Regions from separate parts of the Paenibacillus sp. B46(2026) genome, predicted to be linked through region 1. Evidence: predicted binding sites of a transcription regulator. Region 1 holds the regulator's gene; each other region holds the start of a gene.
The links. The regulator Rex, encoded in region 1, represses fermentation and respiration genes when NADH is low (regulators of the CRP and FNR family bind a similar motif). The targets are predictions, from matches to a motif close to TTGTGAAATATTTCACAA.
Positions count from the first base shown of each region.

Region 2: AC1S8V_RS17290 (L-lactate dehydrogenase) is a predicted target of Rex. The motif match lies at 2,870-2,887, and genes of this name have one in related genera.
Region 3: AC1S8V_RS28600 (cytochrome ubiquinol oxidase subunit I) is a predicted target of Rex. The motif match lies at 1,331-1,348, and genes of this name have one in related genera.

Region 1 covers NZ_CM165907.1:4,198,196-4,202,222, forward strand. Annotated here, with positions in the region: gene AC1S8V_RS18680 (hypothetical protein) at 1-238, opposite strand, end outside; gene AC1S8V_RS18685 (amidohydrolase) at 276-1,580, opposite strand; gene AC1S8V_RS18690 (redox-sensing transcriptional repressor Rex) at 1,567-2,220, opposite strand; gene dinG (ATP-dependent DNA helicase DinG) at 2,439-4,027, opposite strand, start outside.
Region 2 covers NZ_CM165907.1:3,885,752-3,889,778, forward strand. Annotated here, with positions in the region: gene AC1S8V_RS17270 (helix-turn-helix domain-containing protein) at 38-241, opposite strand; gene AC1S8V_RS17275 (hypothetical protein) at 413-700, shown strand; gene AC1S8V_RS17280 (hypothetical protein) at 1,006-1,215, opposite strand; gene AC1S8V_RS17285 (WD40/YVTN/BNR-like repeat-containing protein) at 1,363-2,640, opposite strand; gene AC1S8V_RS17290 (L-lactate dehydrogenase) at 2,961-3,890, shown strand.
Region 3 covers NZ_CM165907.1:6,456,701-6,460,727, forward strand. Annotated here, with positions in the region: gene AC1S8V_RS28600 (cytochrome ubiquinol oxidase subunit I) at 1-1,209, opposite strand, end outside; gene AC1S8V_RS28605 (tetratricopeptide repeat protein) at 1,593-2,885, shown strand; gene AC1S8V_RS28610 (glycosyltransferase) at 2,882-3,907, shown strand; gene AC1S8V_RS28615 (glycosyltransferase family 4 protein) at 3,879-4,027, shown strand, end outside.

The DNA of each region.
Region 1 (4,027 bases):
CTTTATTTTTGCCGATCAGGGTCCAGTAGATGTTGTCAGAGCCTTCTTTGTCTCCCCAGATGTACTTGCGCAATTCATCATAGGATGTAATGCCCAGTTGCTTCTGTGCTGCCTCTATAGCGAGCGCTTCTTCCTTGCGCTGGTCCTGCGTGACATAGACGTAATAACGCTGAAGTCCAAACAGAATCAGAACCAGTGCAAGCAGCGAAATCCATATCCACTTCTTTTTTTTCTTCAAAAGCCGAACTTCCTTTCCCTATGATGCTGTCCTGCAATTAACGAGCAAGCAGACCATCAAATGCCAATTGAGACTCACGCAAAATGCGTTCTTCATCCAGCGTCAGACATTCGCCATGTTTCACCACTTGTTTTCCATCCACCCATACGTGCTCAACATCTTTGGCAGAAGCCGAGTAGATCGTATGTGAGATCAGGTCTGTATGTGGATAGAAATGTGCCTGTTCAATGTCAAGGGCGATAAAATCAGCCTTCATGCCGACCTGAAGCGCTCCGGTATTGTTCAAGAAGATGGATTTGGCACCATATGACGTTCCGAGTAGTAACGCTTCGCCTGCTGGTACTGCTGTCGGGTCACCAGATACACCTTTGTGGATCAATGCAGCCAGTCTCATTTCCTCGAACATATCCAGGTTGTTGTTACTTGCTGGTCCGTCTGTTCCGAGTGACACGGTAACTCCTGCTTTCAGCAATGCAGGTACCCGCGCAACTCCGGAAGCAAGTTTCAGGTTACTTCCCGGGTTATGGGATACAGCCACATCATGACGGGCCAAAATTTCAATCTCTTCGTCATTCAGATGCACCGCATGTGCAACCAGAGATGGACGGGAGAAAAATCCCAGTTTCTCGAGATGTGCCACAGGACGCAGTCCATAATCAGCCACGTTCTGCTCCACTTCACGAAGCGTTTCAGACATATGTGTATGGAGAGGAAGGTTTAGGTCATTCGCGACCTGTACAAGCTTCTCTATGTAGTCAGGAGGGCATGTATATGGGGCGTGTGGCGAGATTACGGTTGTAATACGACCATCTGCCTGTCCATTCCACTCACGTGCAAACGCTGCCGACTCCTCCAGCTTCCGCAACTGCTCTTCTTCCGAGCACAGCCCGATTACACCACGTGCCAGTGCTGCTCTAACGCCGGATTGCTCCACAACTTTGGCAACTTGATCCATGTGATCATACATGTCCAGGAAAGCTGTAGTTCCGCCTTTCAACATTTCAAGCACCGATAGCGAAGTTCCCCAATATACGTCTTGTGAAGTCATTTTTGCTTCCATCGGCCACATTTTTTCCTGCAACCATACTTGCAACGCAAGATCGTCTCCGTGCCCTCTGAGCAACGACATTGCTGCATGACCATGCGTATTGATCAGACCCGGCAGGAAGAACAATCCTTTTCCATCCACTTTGGTACAATTTTTGTCTTCATCCGGCAATGTCTCACCAATATGCACAATCTTGTCATTCTCAACAACCATGTATCCTTGAACCACGTTCCATGTTGTGCCTTCATTAACGGCAAATTTGCCGTTGTGGATTACCCATCTATTTGTTGTCATCTTCCTCGTCGTCCTTTCCAGTCTCCAAGTAATAGGCCAAACTAAGCAGATCCGTTGTAAAGTCAGCATGGTGAATGCGGATATGCGGCGGTGTTTTTAGAATTGTTGGTGCAAAATTAAGGATCGCTTCGATTCCGGATTCAATAAGCTGATCGGCTACATTTTGGGCTTCCGTATCCGGAACCGTGATAATTCCGATGCGGATGTTATCCGTTTTCACCGTTTCCGTCAATTCATTCATTGGTTTCACCGTCAAACTGTTGATTTGACTACCAATCTTCGGTCCGTATGCATCGAATACAGCAACAATCTTCATGTTGTCTTTCAGATATGCGTTGTAGTTGGACAAGGCCTGTCCGAGATTACCCGCGCCTACCAGAGCTACATTAATTTGCTGATCGATCTTGAGGATGTGACGAATTTTCTCGATCAAATAGGATACATCATACCCGATCCCTTTACGACCAAAATCACCGAAGTAAGCCAGGTCTTTTCGAATTTGGGCCGGATTCAGATCCAGCCTCTGTCCAAGCTCTTGAGAAGAAACAGTAGCCACCTCACGCTGATGCAACTCGCTCAAATAACGCAAGTATACAGGCAGACGTCGTACCACCGCTTCCGAAATTTTATCCGATTTCATTCTTGCTCCCCCTTACCAAGGCCACGATAAAATAATAGATGAAAAGATGAGCATCCTGTATAAACTCAAAGATAAACGTGACATTTAATACAGAATGCTCCTTGTAATTTAGGTTATAAGTTCTTACATGCAACTGTTTCAATCGGATACGGAAATATCTAATAAAGTTTAACGCCAAACGATAGTGTCATGCAATGATATAACGAACAAAACAACCCTTATTCTTGTTCTTTAGCAGGTTTTTCCAACCACTCGGTAATTCGTGGAACCATCTGTTCCGTGAGCATATGCTCCATTTTGGGACCAGGTAATGAATATAAAAAGAATTTACCATAATACGCTTCAATCACCCGTGTATCATAAACAATGACAATGCCTCTGTCCTTCGCTGTACGCACCAAACGGCCAAATCCCTGCTTGAAACGAATGACCGCTTGCGGCACAGACAGTTTCAAGAATGGATTTTTCTTTTGTTCTTGTAGCAACTCACTCTTGGCTTCCACCAACGGATGATTCGGTGGCTGGAAAGGCAATCGCACAATAGCGAGACAGGTTAATGCATCACCAGGGATATCTACACCCTCCCAGAAGCTGCTTGTGCCCAGAAGTACTGTAGCTTTGGCCTCCTGGAACCTGCGAGTCAACTTGGAGCGGCTTCCACTGTCCACGCCTTGGCCCAGCAACGAGATATCGTTACCAGACAAAGCCTCCTTCAGCGGATCATAGACCTGTCGCAGCATCTTGTAAGAAGTAAACAGAACCATCATGCGTCCACGAGTGGCAATTGCGGTCTCTGCGAGTGACTGCACCAGCATATTGACAAAGTGCGCATCACCCACACTGCCCTTCACACTCGGAAAATCACGCGGAATCACGAGAAGTGCCTGATCGCGATAGTTGAACGGTGATGGCAGCATCGACGTTAACAGTCGATTATTCTCGGAGGCTTCCTGCAAGCCAAGCTGTTCAATCATGAACTGGAATGACTTATCCACAGAAAGCGTAGCCGATGTAAGCACAACACTTTTCTTTTTATCAAAAAACAAATCCTTAAGTTGTGCACTCACATCTACAGGTACGGCATACAGCTGCAGAGATTTACTGCGGAACTGACCGCTGGCTTCCATCCAGTACACCGTTTTGGCATCATCCATACGCATGAAGAAACGTAGATTCTCCTTCAATGTGGTCAGATCTTTCAGCAGTCCTGTAATGTCCGTGATCAGACTATCCGATTGATAATCATCCTGATCCTCTTTCACCTCAAGCAGCAATTTGTCCCCTTTGCGTACCAAATCGCCCAAAGTCACATAGATCTGGTTCTCTAAATCCTGCAACTCCTGCCATTTCGCTGGTTTCTGAGATGCCTTCAGACGCAGGGAAAATTGCCCTGTCTCTCCCGGTGAAGCATCACTTCGTTCAGGCAAAAGACTGAACAGGGCATCGCTCATACGATCCCACAGTTCCTTAACCTCAACAGCCAGCGGGAACATCTGATCCACCATGGAGCCCCATTGCACCGAATTTTCATGCCCGGATAACTGCGAACGAAGCATAGGCAGCTGTCCATTACGACTGTCTTTAAACAGACGGGTCAGTGTATGAACCAACGTGAAATATTTCATATGCATTCCAAGATGTTTACCAGCTACATCCTCCAGATGATGGGCCTCATCGATCACAAGACTCTCATAGGCTGGCAGCAGCTGATGCGCTGCTTTCACATCCGTAAACAATTTGGAGTGATTGGTAATTACGATGTCAGACAATCCGGCCTCATGTTTGGCGCGATGATAGAAACATTTGC
Region 2 (4,027 bases), 310 kb from region 1:
ATCTCATCTTTGAGTAACCAACAGATTTCTCATCCCATTATTGGTCTGTTACATGTTCCAAAAGATCTCCAGGCTGGCATCCCAATGCCGTACATAATTTATCAATTACCTCTAACGATACATACTCATTCGTATTGAGCTTTGCCATCGTTGCCGATGAAATCCCCGTCATTTTTAATAACTCTTGTTTCTTAATCTCCCTGTCAATCAATAATTTTTGAAATGGTTTATAACTTATCATCTGGTACTCCTTCATATCCGAAATGAATTTTTCTTTAATTATATGAAAGTATATTTTCTTTATCAAAAATATCTTTGACATGTTTTGAATATAATTTTCATTATGATAAAATAATATTCAACAAGTTAAATTTTTGTTCGTAAAATAAAACATAACGGATGGTGATCACTCATGCACAATTCTTTAGAAGTCTTACTCGATTCGTTGATACGTAATCGAATTGAAGCTTTATATAGCGATCTTCTCAAAAACAACTCCATCTATAAACAATTCTCCTCCGATCGGAATCTTTACTTCAAACAGTTACATGAGCTTTTACCTCAGGATATGCATAAAACTCTATTTCTTTACGATGACGCAGACCTTTCTGTTCATACCATATTAGAACGTGAAATCTACTTACAAGGGTTTAAGGATGCTCTTCAATTACATAATGAATTAAATATATCATCTAATTAAGAGCCAAACGGCTCTCTTTTCATTTGAGTCTGTCGGATCACATTTAATTTACTCACTTCTTAACTACACAATCTGAGTGAAATACCTGAATTATATATATGATAACCCAAACTGCTATATTTGCGAAGTAATATTAAGAGCACATACATTCAATCCAATCAGCCTATTTGTCTCAGGTTTTCAAATTTCTATTTCACCAGATGCTAACCAGGGCAGATCCAAAATTTTAGCAAAGCTAAAAACAAACATATATCCAAATCAAAAAAAGAACCCTCCCGCAGGAGCGTTCTTCGTGAATGATTAACTTACGCGTACATCATATCCATAAACCCGCGAGTTAAGTCTCCACCTTCGGCTGGTTCGGGCTGGTCTGCCTGTGCGTGTTCTGCCATGCAAGCCTTCACCGCTTCCTCTGTCGTACAACGATTGGCATCGTCACATGTGTAGCATAATTGAAGCATATATCTGGTTAATTCATCCGCCTGCGTGAATTGAGTCTGACCGTTGGTTCTCATCTTCATCACTCCTTCTCTTGTTGAGTTAAATATATCACCTTCTAGCGGATTTATTTGTGATTTATTTCACAAACTAAGCAAAAAAGAAAAGGATCCTTCCGGCTCCTCTCCTTTCTCTAGCTATTCACATTTAAAGCACCATACAAATCACAGTACTTTCCAATGTACACCGCCATCTACCGTTTGCAGTAACAGCGACCTTTTGGCATCTGTATTTTCAACCAATATCCAGCCAAGCTTGGAGGTAACCATCTGAATCTTCACAATCTCTGGATAGTCTTCGAGAATTTTCTCCAGTACACTGCTTGCAGGAAGAGCACTCCATGTTTTGCCCGTGTCCTTGGTATGGTAGGTTATGCCCTTTTGCATCGCCCAACCCTCTGATGCGTTCAGAAATACAGGTGCAAGATTGCGATTCGTACCCGTTTGTTTGTTTAAAGTGAAATTAGACAGCTTCCAGGTTTTTCCGCCATCGGTGGTAAAGAATCCATTGAATGTCGTGCTCTCCCCTTGGGAACAGGACATTGACATCCAGGCTGACTTCGCCTCACGTCCAAAAAATTGTGGTGAACTGATACTAAAATTACCACACCCGTTGAATTTGTTTCGATCAAAGAAAGATGGTCCAGTGTCCCAGTTCTCTCCACCGTCTGATGTTACATACAACTTCGGTGTACCGAACTCAAGCGCTGTTAAGAAACCATGCTTTGGATCCGAGAAAGTCATCCCTGTTGTGTATCCACGTTTGGAAATCTCTTCTGATTCCTGATTGCCATCTTCATCACTGGATGACATGCGGTTCCAGGTGATACCACCATCCACCGTAAAGTAGAGTTTCTTGTCCTGTTTACCAATAGCGGTATCCACCGTGGTGAGAATCCAGCCTTTTTCAGGAGATACAAATGAGATCGCAGTCACTTTATCCGTCTTGGACAGAGAAGATAGACTCCAAGTTACGCCCCCATTGTTGGTGCGAAGCACCATGGTATCTGTTCCACCCATGCCTTCACGCACAATCCAACCGTGCGCACGATCTACAAAATAAATGCTTTGTCCATATTTAGGGTTAGCCGGAAACTGTACATTTTCCGAAGGTGAAATATTGGTCCAGGTCTTTCCCTGATCCTGTGTGTAGTACAGACGCAGCGCATTTCGTGTTACCCCCCATGCCAATCCTCCGTTGTCATTGAGCAACTGAAAATCGGTCAAACGGGTCTGTATTTGATACTTGGCCATATCTGCAGATTCTGTACTATTCACAGGGGGAACGACAGTTAATGTCTGCCCTGTATTCCCGGCGTCCTCCTGCTGCTGCGGAGGTTCTGCTTCCGGCGGTTGATCTGAGTCGGTGCAGGCAGCCAGTAAGGCTACTATACCTATAGACAGCAATGCTGTCTGCGCGATTTTGATCCATTGCGAACGCAAGTGGGTTCCACCTCTCTCATCCAATATACAGGCGCGCATGCCTGTCCTATGGCGTTTTATTTACGATTCATCAGAATCCACTGCTCCTATTCTACCACAAACCTTGTGCAAAAGGCTCATTGCCCACCCTGTACTCCTTTTAATCCGATGCTCTGGCTTCATATTTCACATTTTTGACCACTTCATCCGAATATGTTTTTCGACGGTATTATTGGTAAAAAGACATGAAATGTGAAATACTTTATAGACAACACTCGCGTTATGTGCTCGAATCCCTTAATATGGACGGGAGTATACCTCAATAAGGAGATGATATGAACATGACAAACAATACAGCTCTGAAGCCAAGTCGTGTCGTGATTGTAGGCATGGGTGCGGTGGGAACAACAACGGGATACACGCTAATGTTGAGACAGCGTTCGTCCGAGTTGGTATTTGTGGATGTGAATCATGATAAGGCAACCGGCGAAATGCTGGATATGAACCACGGTCTTCCGTTTACGGGTGGCGTGAAAGTATGGGCTGGTGATTACTCCGATTGCAAAGATGCAGATATCATTATTATTACTGCGGGTGCCTCCCAGAAGCCGGGCGAAACCCGGATTGATCTGCTGAAGAAAAATGCAAGCATTTTCAAAGATATTATTGAGCGTATTACTGAAGTGAACTCTCATGGTATTTTACTGATCGCGACCAATCCTGTAGATATTTTGTCCTATACTTCATGGAAACAAAGCGGATGGCCTGCTTCCCGTGTCATCGGTTCAGGCACATTGCTCGATAGCGCACGTTTCCGTTACCTGATTGGTAAAAATAAAGGGATCGACCCACGCAGTATTCACGCTCACATTATTGGTGAGCATGGCGATTCCGAAGTTCCGGTATGGAGCCTGGCTAACGTTGCAGGAACAGATTTGGAACTGGATGAAGAAACACAACAGGATATCTTCGACCGTACCAAAAATGCAGCGTATGAGATTATTAATGCCAAAGGCGCGACTTCCTATGCAATCGCCCTTGCTCTGGACCGCATTGTAGCTGCAATTCTCGGCAACGAAGGCTCCGTTCTGAACGTGTCGACGTTCCTCGAAGATTACAATGGCGTCTCGGATGTCTACCTAGGCGTTCCATGTGTTGTAGATCGCAACGGTGTGCGTGAAATTCTGCCTCTTCCGTTGAATGAAACCGAGAAGGTGGCTTTCCAGGCATCTGCTAACAAATTAAAAGAACAGATCGCTGGACTGGAGTAATCCAATCAAGCAATCATTCATGTTGTGAACAATTCAGCACGTTGAACGTTGTTAATTAAGATATTGGTCACACAAAAGGGCCATTTGTTTCTTCTAGAGAGAAGATGCGAATGGTCCTTTGGATTGTGATATTCAGA
Region 3 (4,027 bases), 2.3 Mb from region 1:
GGCTTCGGTGGTCATATAACCAAATACCGTCCATGGCTGTCTTCCGACCTCGGTCATAATCCAACCTGATGTATTGGCGATAAACGGCAAGGATATAGCGAATACCATCAGACGCATGAACCACTTCCCAGCGACCTCCAGCTTCTTGCGCATAGCCAGAAACGTACCGTACAGAGCCAGCACAATCATTAAACCACCCGCTGCGATCATAATGCGGAAACTCCAGAACGTTGTCCGTACCGGCGGGATGTAGTCCCCCGGTCCATACGTCTGCTCATACTCCGTCTGAAGCTCCTTCATGCCTTTGACACTACCGGAGAACTTGCTATAGGACAGGTAACTGAGCAATCCGGGGATTTTGATCTCACCCGTATTCTCCTGTTTGTCCGGATCGATAAAGGCGACCACCGTCCATGGTGCCGGATCTTCTGTCGTCGTCCATGTGCCCTCACTGGCTGCCATCTTCATTGGCTGTGTCTCCACCAGATATTGCGCCTGGAAGTGCCCCGAGAAAGCGACGCCAAATGAGGAAACAAGCGCGATAATGATTGCGATATTAAACGATTTGCGGAAGATCTCCACATCCTGCTTTTTCATCAATTTGTAGGCACTGATCCCGGTTACGACGAAGGCTCCTGTCATCAATGCCCCAAAGATTGTATGTGGGAACTCGACGAGAAGCTGACCATTCGTGATGAGTGCAAAGAAATCATTCATCTCGGCTCGGCCGTTGTTGATCTCAAACCCGACAGGATGCTGCATAAACGAATTGGCTGCCAGAATCCACAGCGCGGACAAGAATGTGCCGACAAACACCAGCCAGATACAGGCCAGATGCACTTTTTTGGACAAACGATCCCATCCGAATATCCACAATCCAATAAATGTAGACTCCATAAAAAACGCGAGTAACGCTTCAATAGCCAGTGGCGCACCGAACACATCCCCGACAAATCGGGAGTACTCGGACCAGTTCATGCCGAACTGGAACTCTTGCAGAATACCTGTGACAACCCCAACGGCAAAGTTAATCAGGAACAGCTTACCCCAGAACTTGGCCATCGTTTTGTAGATCTCCTTACCCTTAACGACGTACAACGTCTCCATGATCGCAACCAACAGTACAAGACCGATGGATAGCGGGACAAAAAAGAAATGGAAAATCGTTGTAAGTGCATATTGGATTCGCGATAACATAATCGGATCCATACCGTTACCCCTTCTTTCTGTTCACTTCGCAGTATGCGTATTTGGCATTGAAGCTGCACCTTCGCTGTCTGTCCACCAAATACGTTGATGAATGTATTGTGCCAGATTACCTATTTTATACATGTGATAATTATCACAATCTACGTGTTTAGAGCAAAAAAAAGTGACCTCGGTCACACAAAAGATAAAATTCAGCCTATTATCACAGCTTGCCAACTTCATCTATTCATGGAAGATACTCATGTTTGGGACGGAACGCCCATATGTTAGTCTCAGGCAGATCATGCGAAGTGCCATGAGGGCTTTACATATGAAGGGAAAGCGTGAACCACATCCAGAGAGAATGATGCACCATAATACAGTCAAGGTGAGGTGAACAATTCATGGAAAAACCTGCGCCGTTAAGGGATACGGACCCCAAACTCAGTCCTGATGAGGCCAGTACAGCACGGTCCCCAGTCCGGTACATTCTCTTCCCTTGCAAAGGAGGCTGGTCATCCTTTCCCTACCCTGACATTGCCGCTCTCCTGTCGATCGAGGGAGATGTCTACTATGTCAGCAGCCTGACGCAAACAGAGGATGTACCTGCGGTCATCACCGTCATCTCCCTCCCTGAAGCCGAACAGCTACTGCTGGAACCTCGCACCGTAGCAGTGGTCACCCATCCCTACTGGCTAATTGCCACAGCTTCGCTGGAGCCGGAGCTGTGCATTGTCCTGCTCCCTGAGCCTGCTGGAAACGAAGCAGAATCTCCGCTATGGGAGAGCAGTATTTCCAAACTGGTCGGCATTGCCGATCTGGTGGGTACCTCCTCCGAAACACGATATATGAAGCTGTTATTCCAAGGTGTGCGCGCCATCTGGCTGGGAGGTGAAGACCCTTCACCCGCGGGTACGATGCAAAAGGATGATCTCGAAGTCCCTCTACGCGACTACGAACTGTTCTTCCTGCATGCGCTGCGCCAGATCCTGTCAGGAACTCCGGATAGCGTCACCCTGCTTCAATGCAGTGTACGTGCCGACTTCTACCGCCAACTCCGAGCCAAAGCAGGTGCGCATGAGACGATATCCTTTTTGCTGCCAGCCTATGAGTACTTGCTTGAAGATCCTCGGGCCATCCATTCACTTCAAGAGGCCTTCTCCCATGCGGTCTTGAATGGTCGCAGTGATTGTGTGATCTCCCATTATCGATTCCTGTCTGCCATCCATGCCCGAGCCGGTCGGTTGGAGGACGCCCTGCAAGTGTACGGAATCAGTGCAGGCGACGAACAGGAACGCTATCATTACGAACAGTTATGCCGCTGGCTTGAAGCGGGAGAAGATCAACTTGTACGAGCGGAATTGCTGCGTATTAACGATGATTACGGAAATGCGCTGCGCATCCTGGACGAACTTGGTGGAGAAACCGCGAGACATTGGAAATTCCGCATATATCAGGAGACCGGACGTGTGGAAAAAGCTCTGGCTCTGGTGCATGCAGTCGATATTCAGGATGATGCCAGTCGTCGGGATTATCAGCAATTATCGGGAAGTGCGCTGGCTCTGCGAGGGGAACGACACGGGGCAGTCCGACATTTCCTTGAGACAGCACTGGAGGATGAAGATGCGCTGGCCCGGATTGTCGAGCTGGAGCTGTTGGATCATGCTGTACAGCAATTGCTTGGGGAGGTGCCATGATGCTGAACCCGAAGAAGCGTAGACAACAGTTGAATGGGCCAATGGTGCACAGAAATATCCGAACCGAAACCACGTACACGCCAACAGAAACAGTGGATAGGACACATACAGACGCATTGGAAAATGGCGATCACACGCCGGATCATGCACAACAAACGCAGGACATCCGAAGCCAAGTGCATCACTGGACTGACGTACAAGGTCAGTTCGATCAGGATACTGCTACAATAAACGAGGAAACGAGCGTATTCAAAGAGCCCTTCTCCATTCGTCGGGTTCGCAAAAGCAAAGACAACAAGCTAACCGCCATGCTCCAAGTTCGCAATGAACGCGGCCGATATCTTGAAGAAGTATTGCATGATCTGAGCGAGTTCGTGGATGAGATCGTCATTGTGGACGATGCCAGTACAGACGGAACCCCGGATCTATGCAAAGCCTATCCGAAGGTGGTCCGTCTGGAGGTATTGGAGAAACCGCTGTTCGCCGAGGAATGGCGGCTTCGCAACACCTTATGGCAAGCTGCGACGGGAACACGTCCCGACTGGTTACTCTCGGTTGATGCGGATGAGTTGTACAGCACAGAGGCCAAGAAAGCCATACGCGCTCTGATTAATCAGGAGTATGCGGACTGGTTTGCATTCCGTTTCTACGATATGTGGGGTGGCCGGACTCACTACCGGGAAGATGATCTTTGGTGTCTGCACAAACGGCATACCGCTTCACTTGTGCGTTATATGCCTGGATATCCTTATTTTTACCCACAACAGAATCACCATGTTCCCCGTCTTCCCTTGTCTTGCACCGTATTGCCTGGGATCAGCACGGAACTGAAGGTTCAGCACCTCGGCTGGGCAGGCAGCTTGGAAGACCGGGTTCGGAAATATTTGCGCTACAAACGTATTGATCCGAGCGGTGAGTGGGGCAATCTTGCACACTACGAGTCGATTCTCGATCCTGAACCTCGGCTGGTTCCCTGGAAGGAGGGACAGCGAGATGAGCGTGGTGAGTATTCTGACGTATAGCTTCACCGATGGGTACAACCGGGAATTCGGCCGGGTATTTGGCGGTGGGCTGGAACGATATATTCTGGATCTGTGCAGTGTCATCCGTGGACTCGGGCATATTCCCGAGGTTCATCAGCT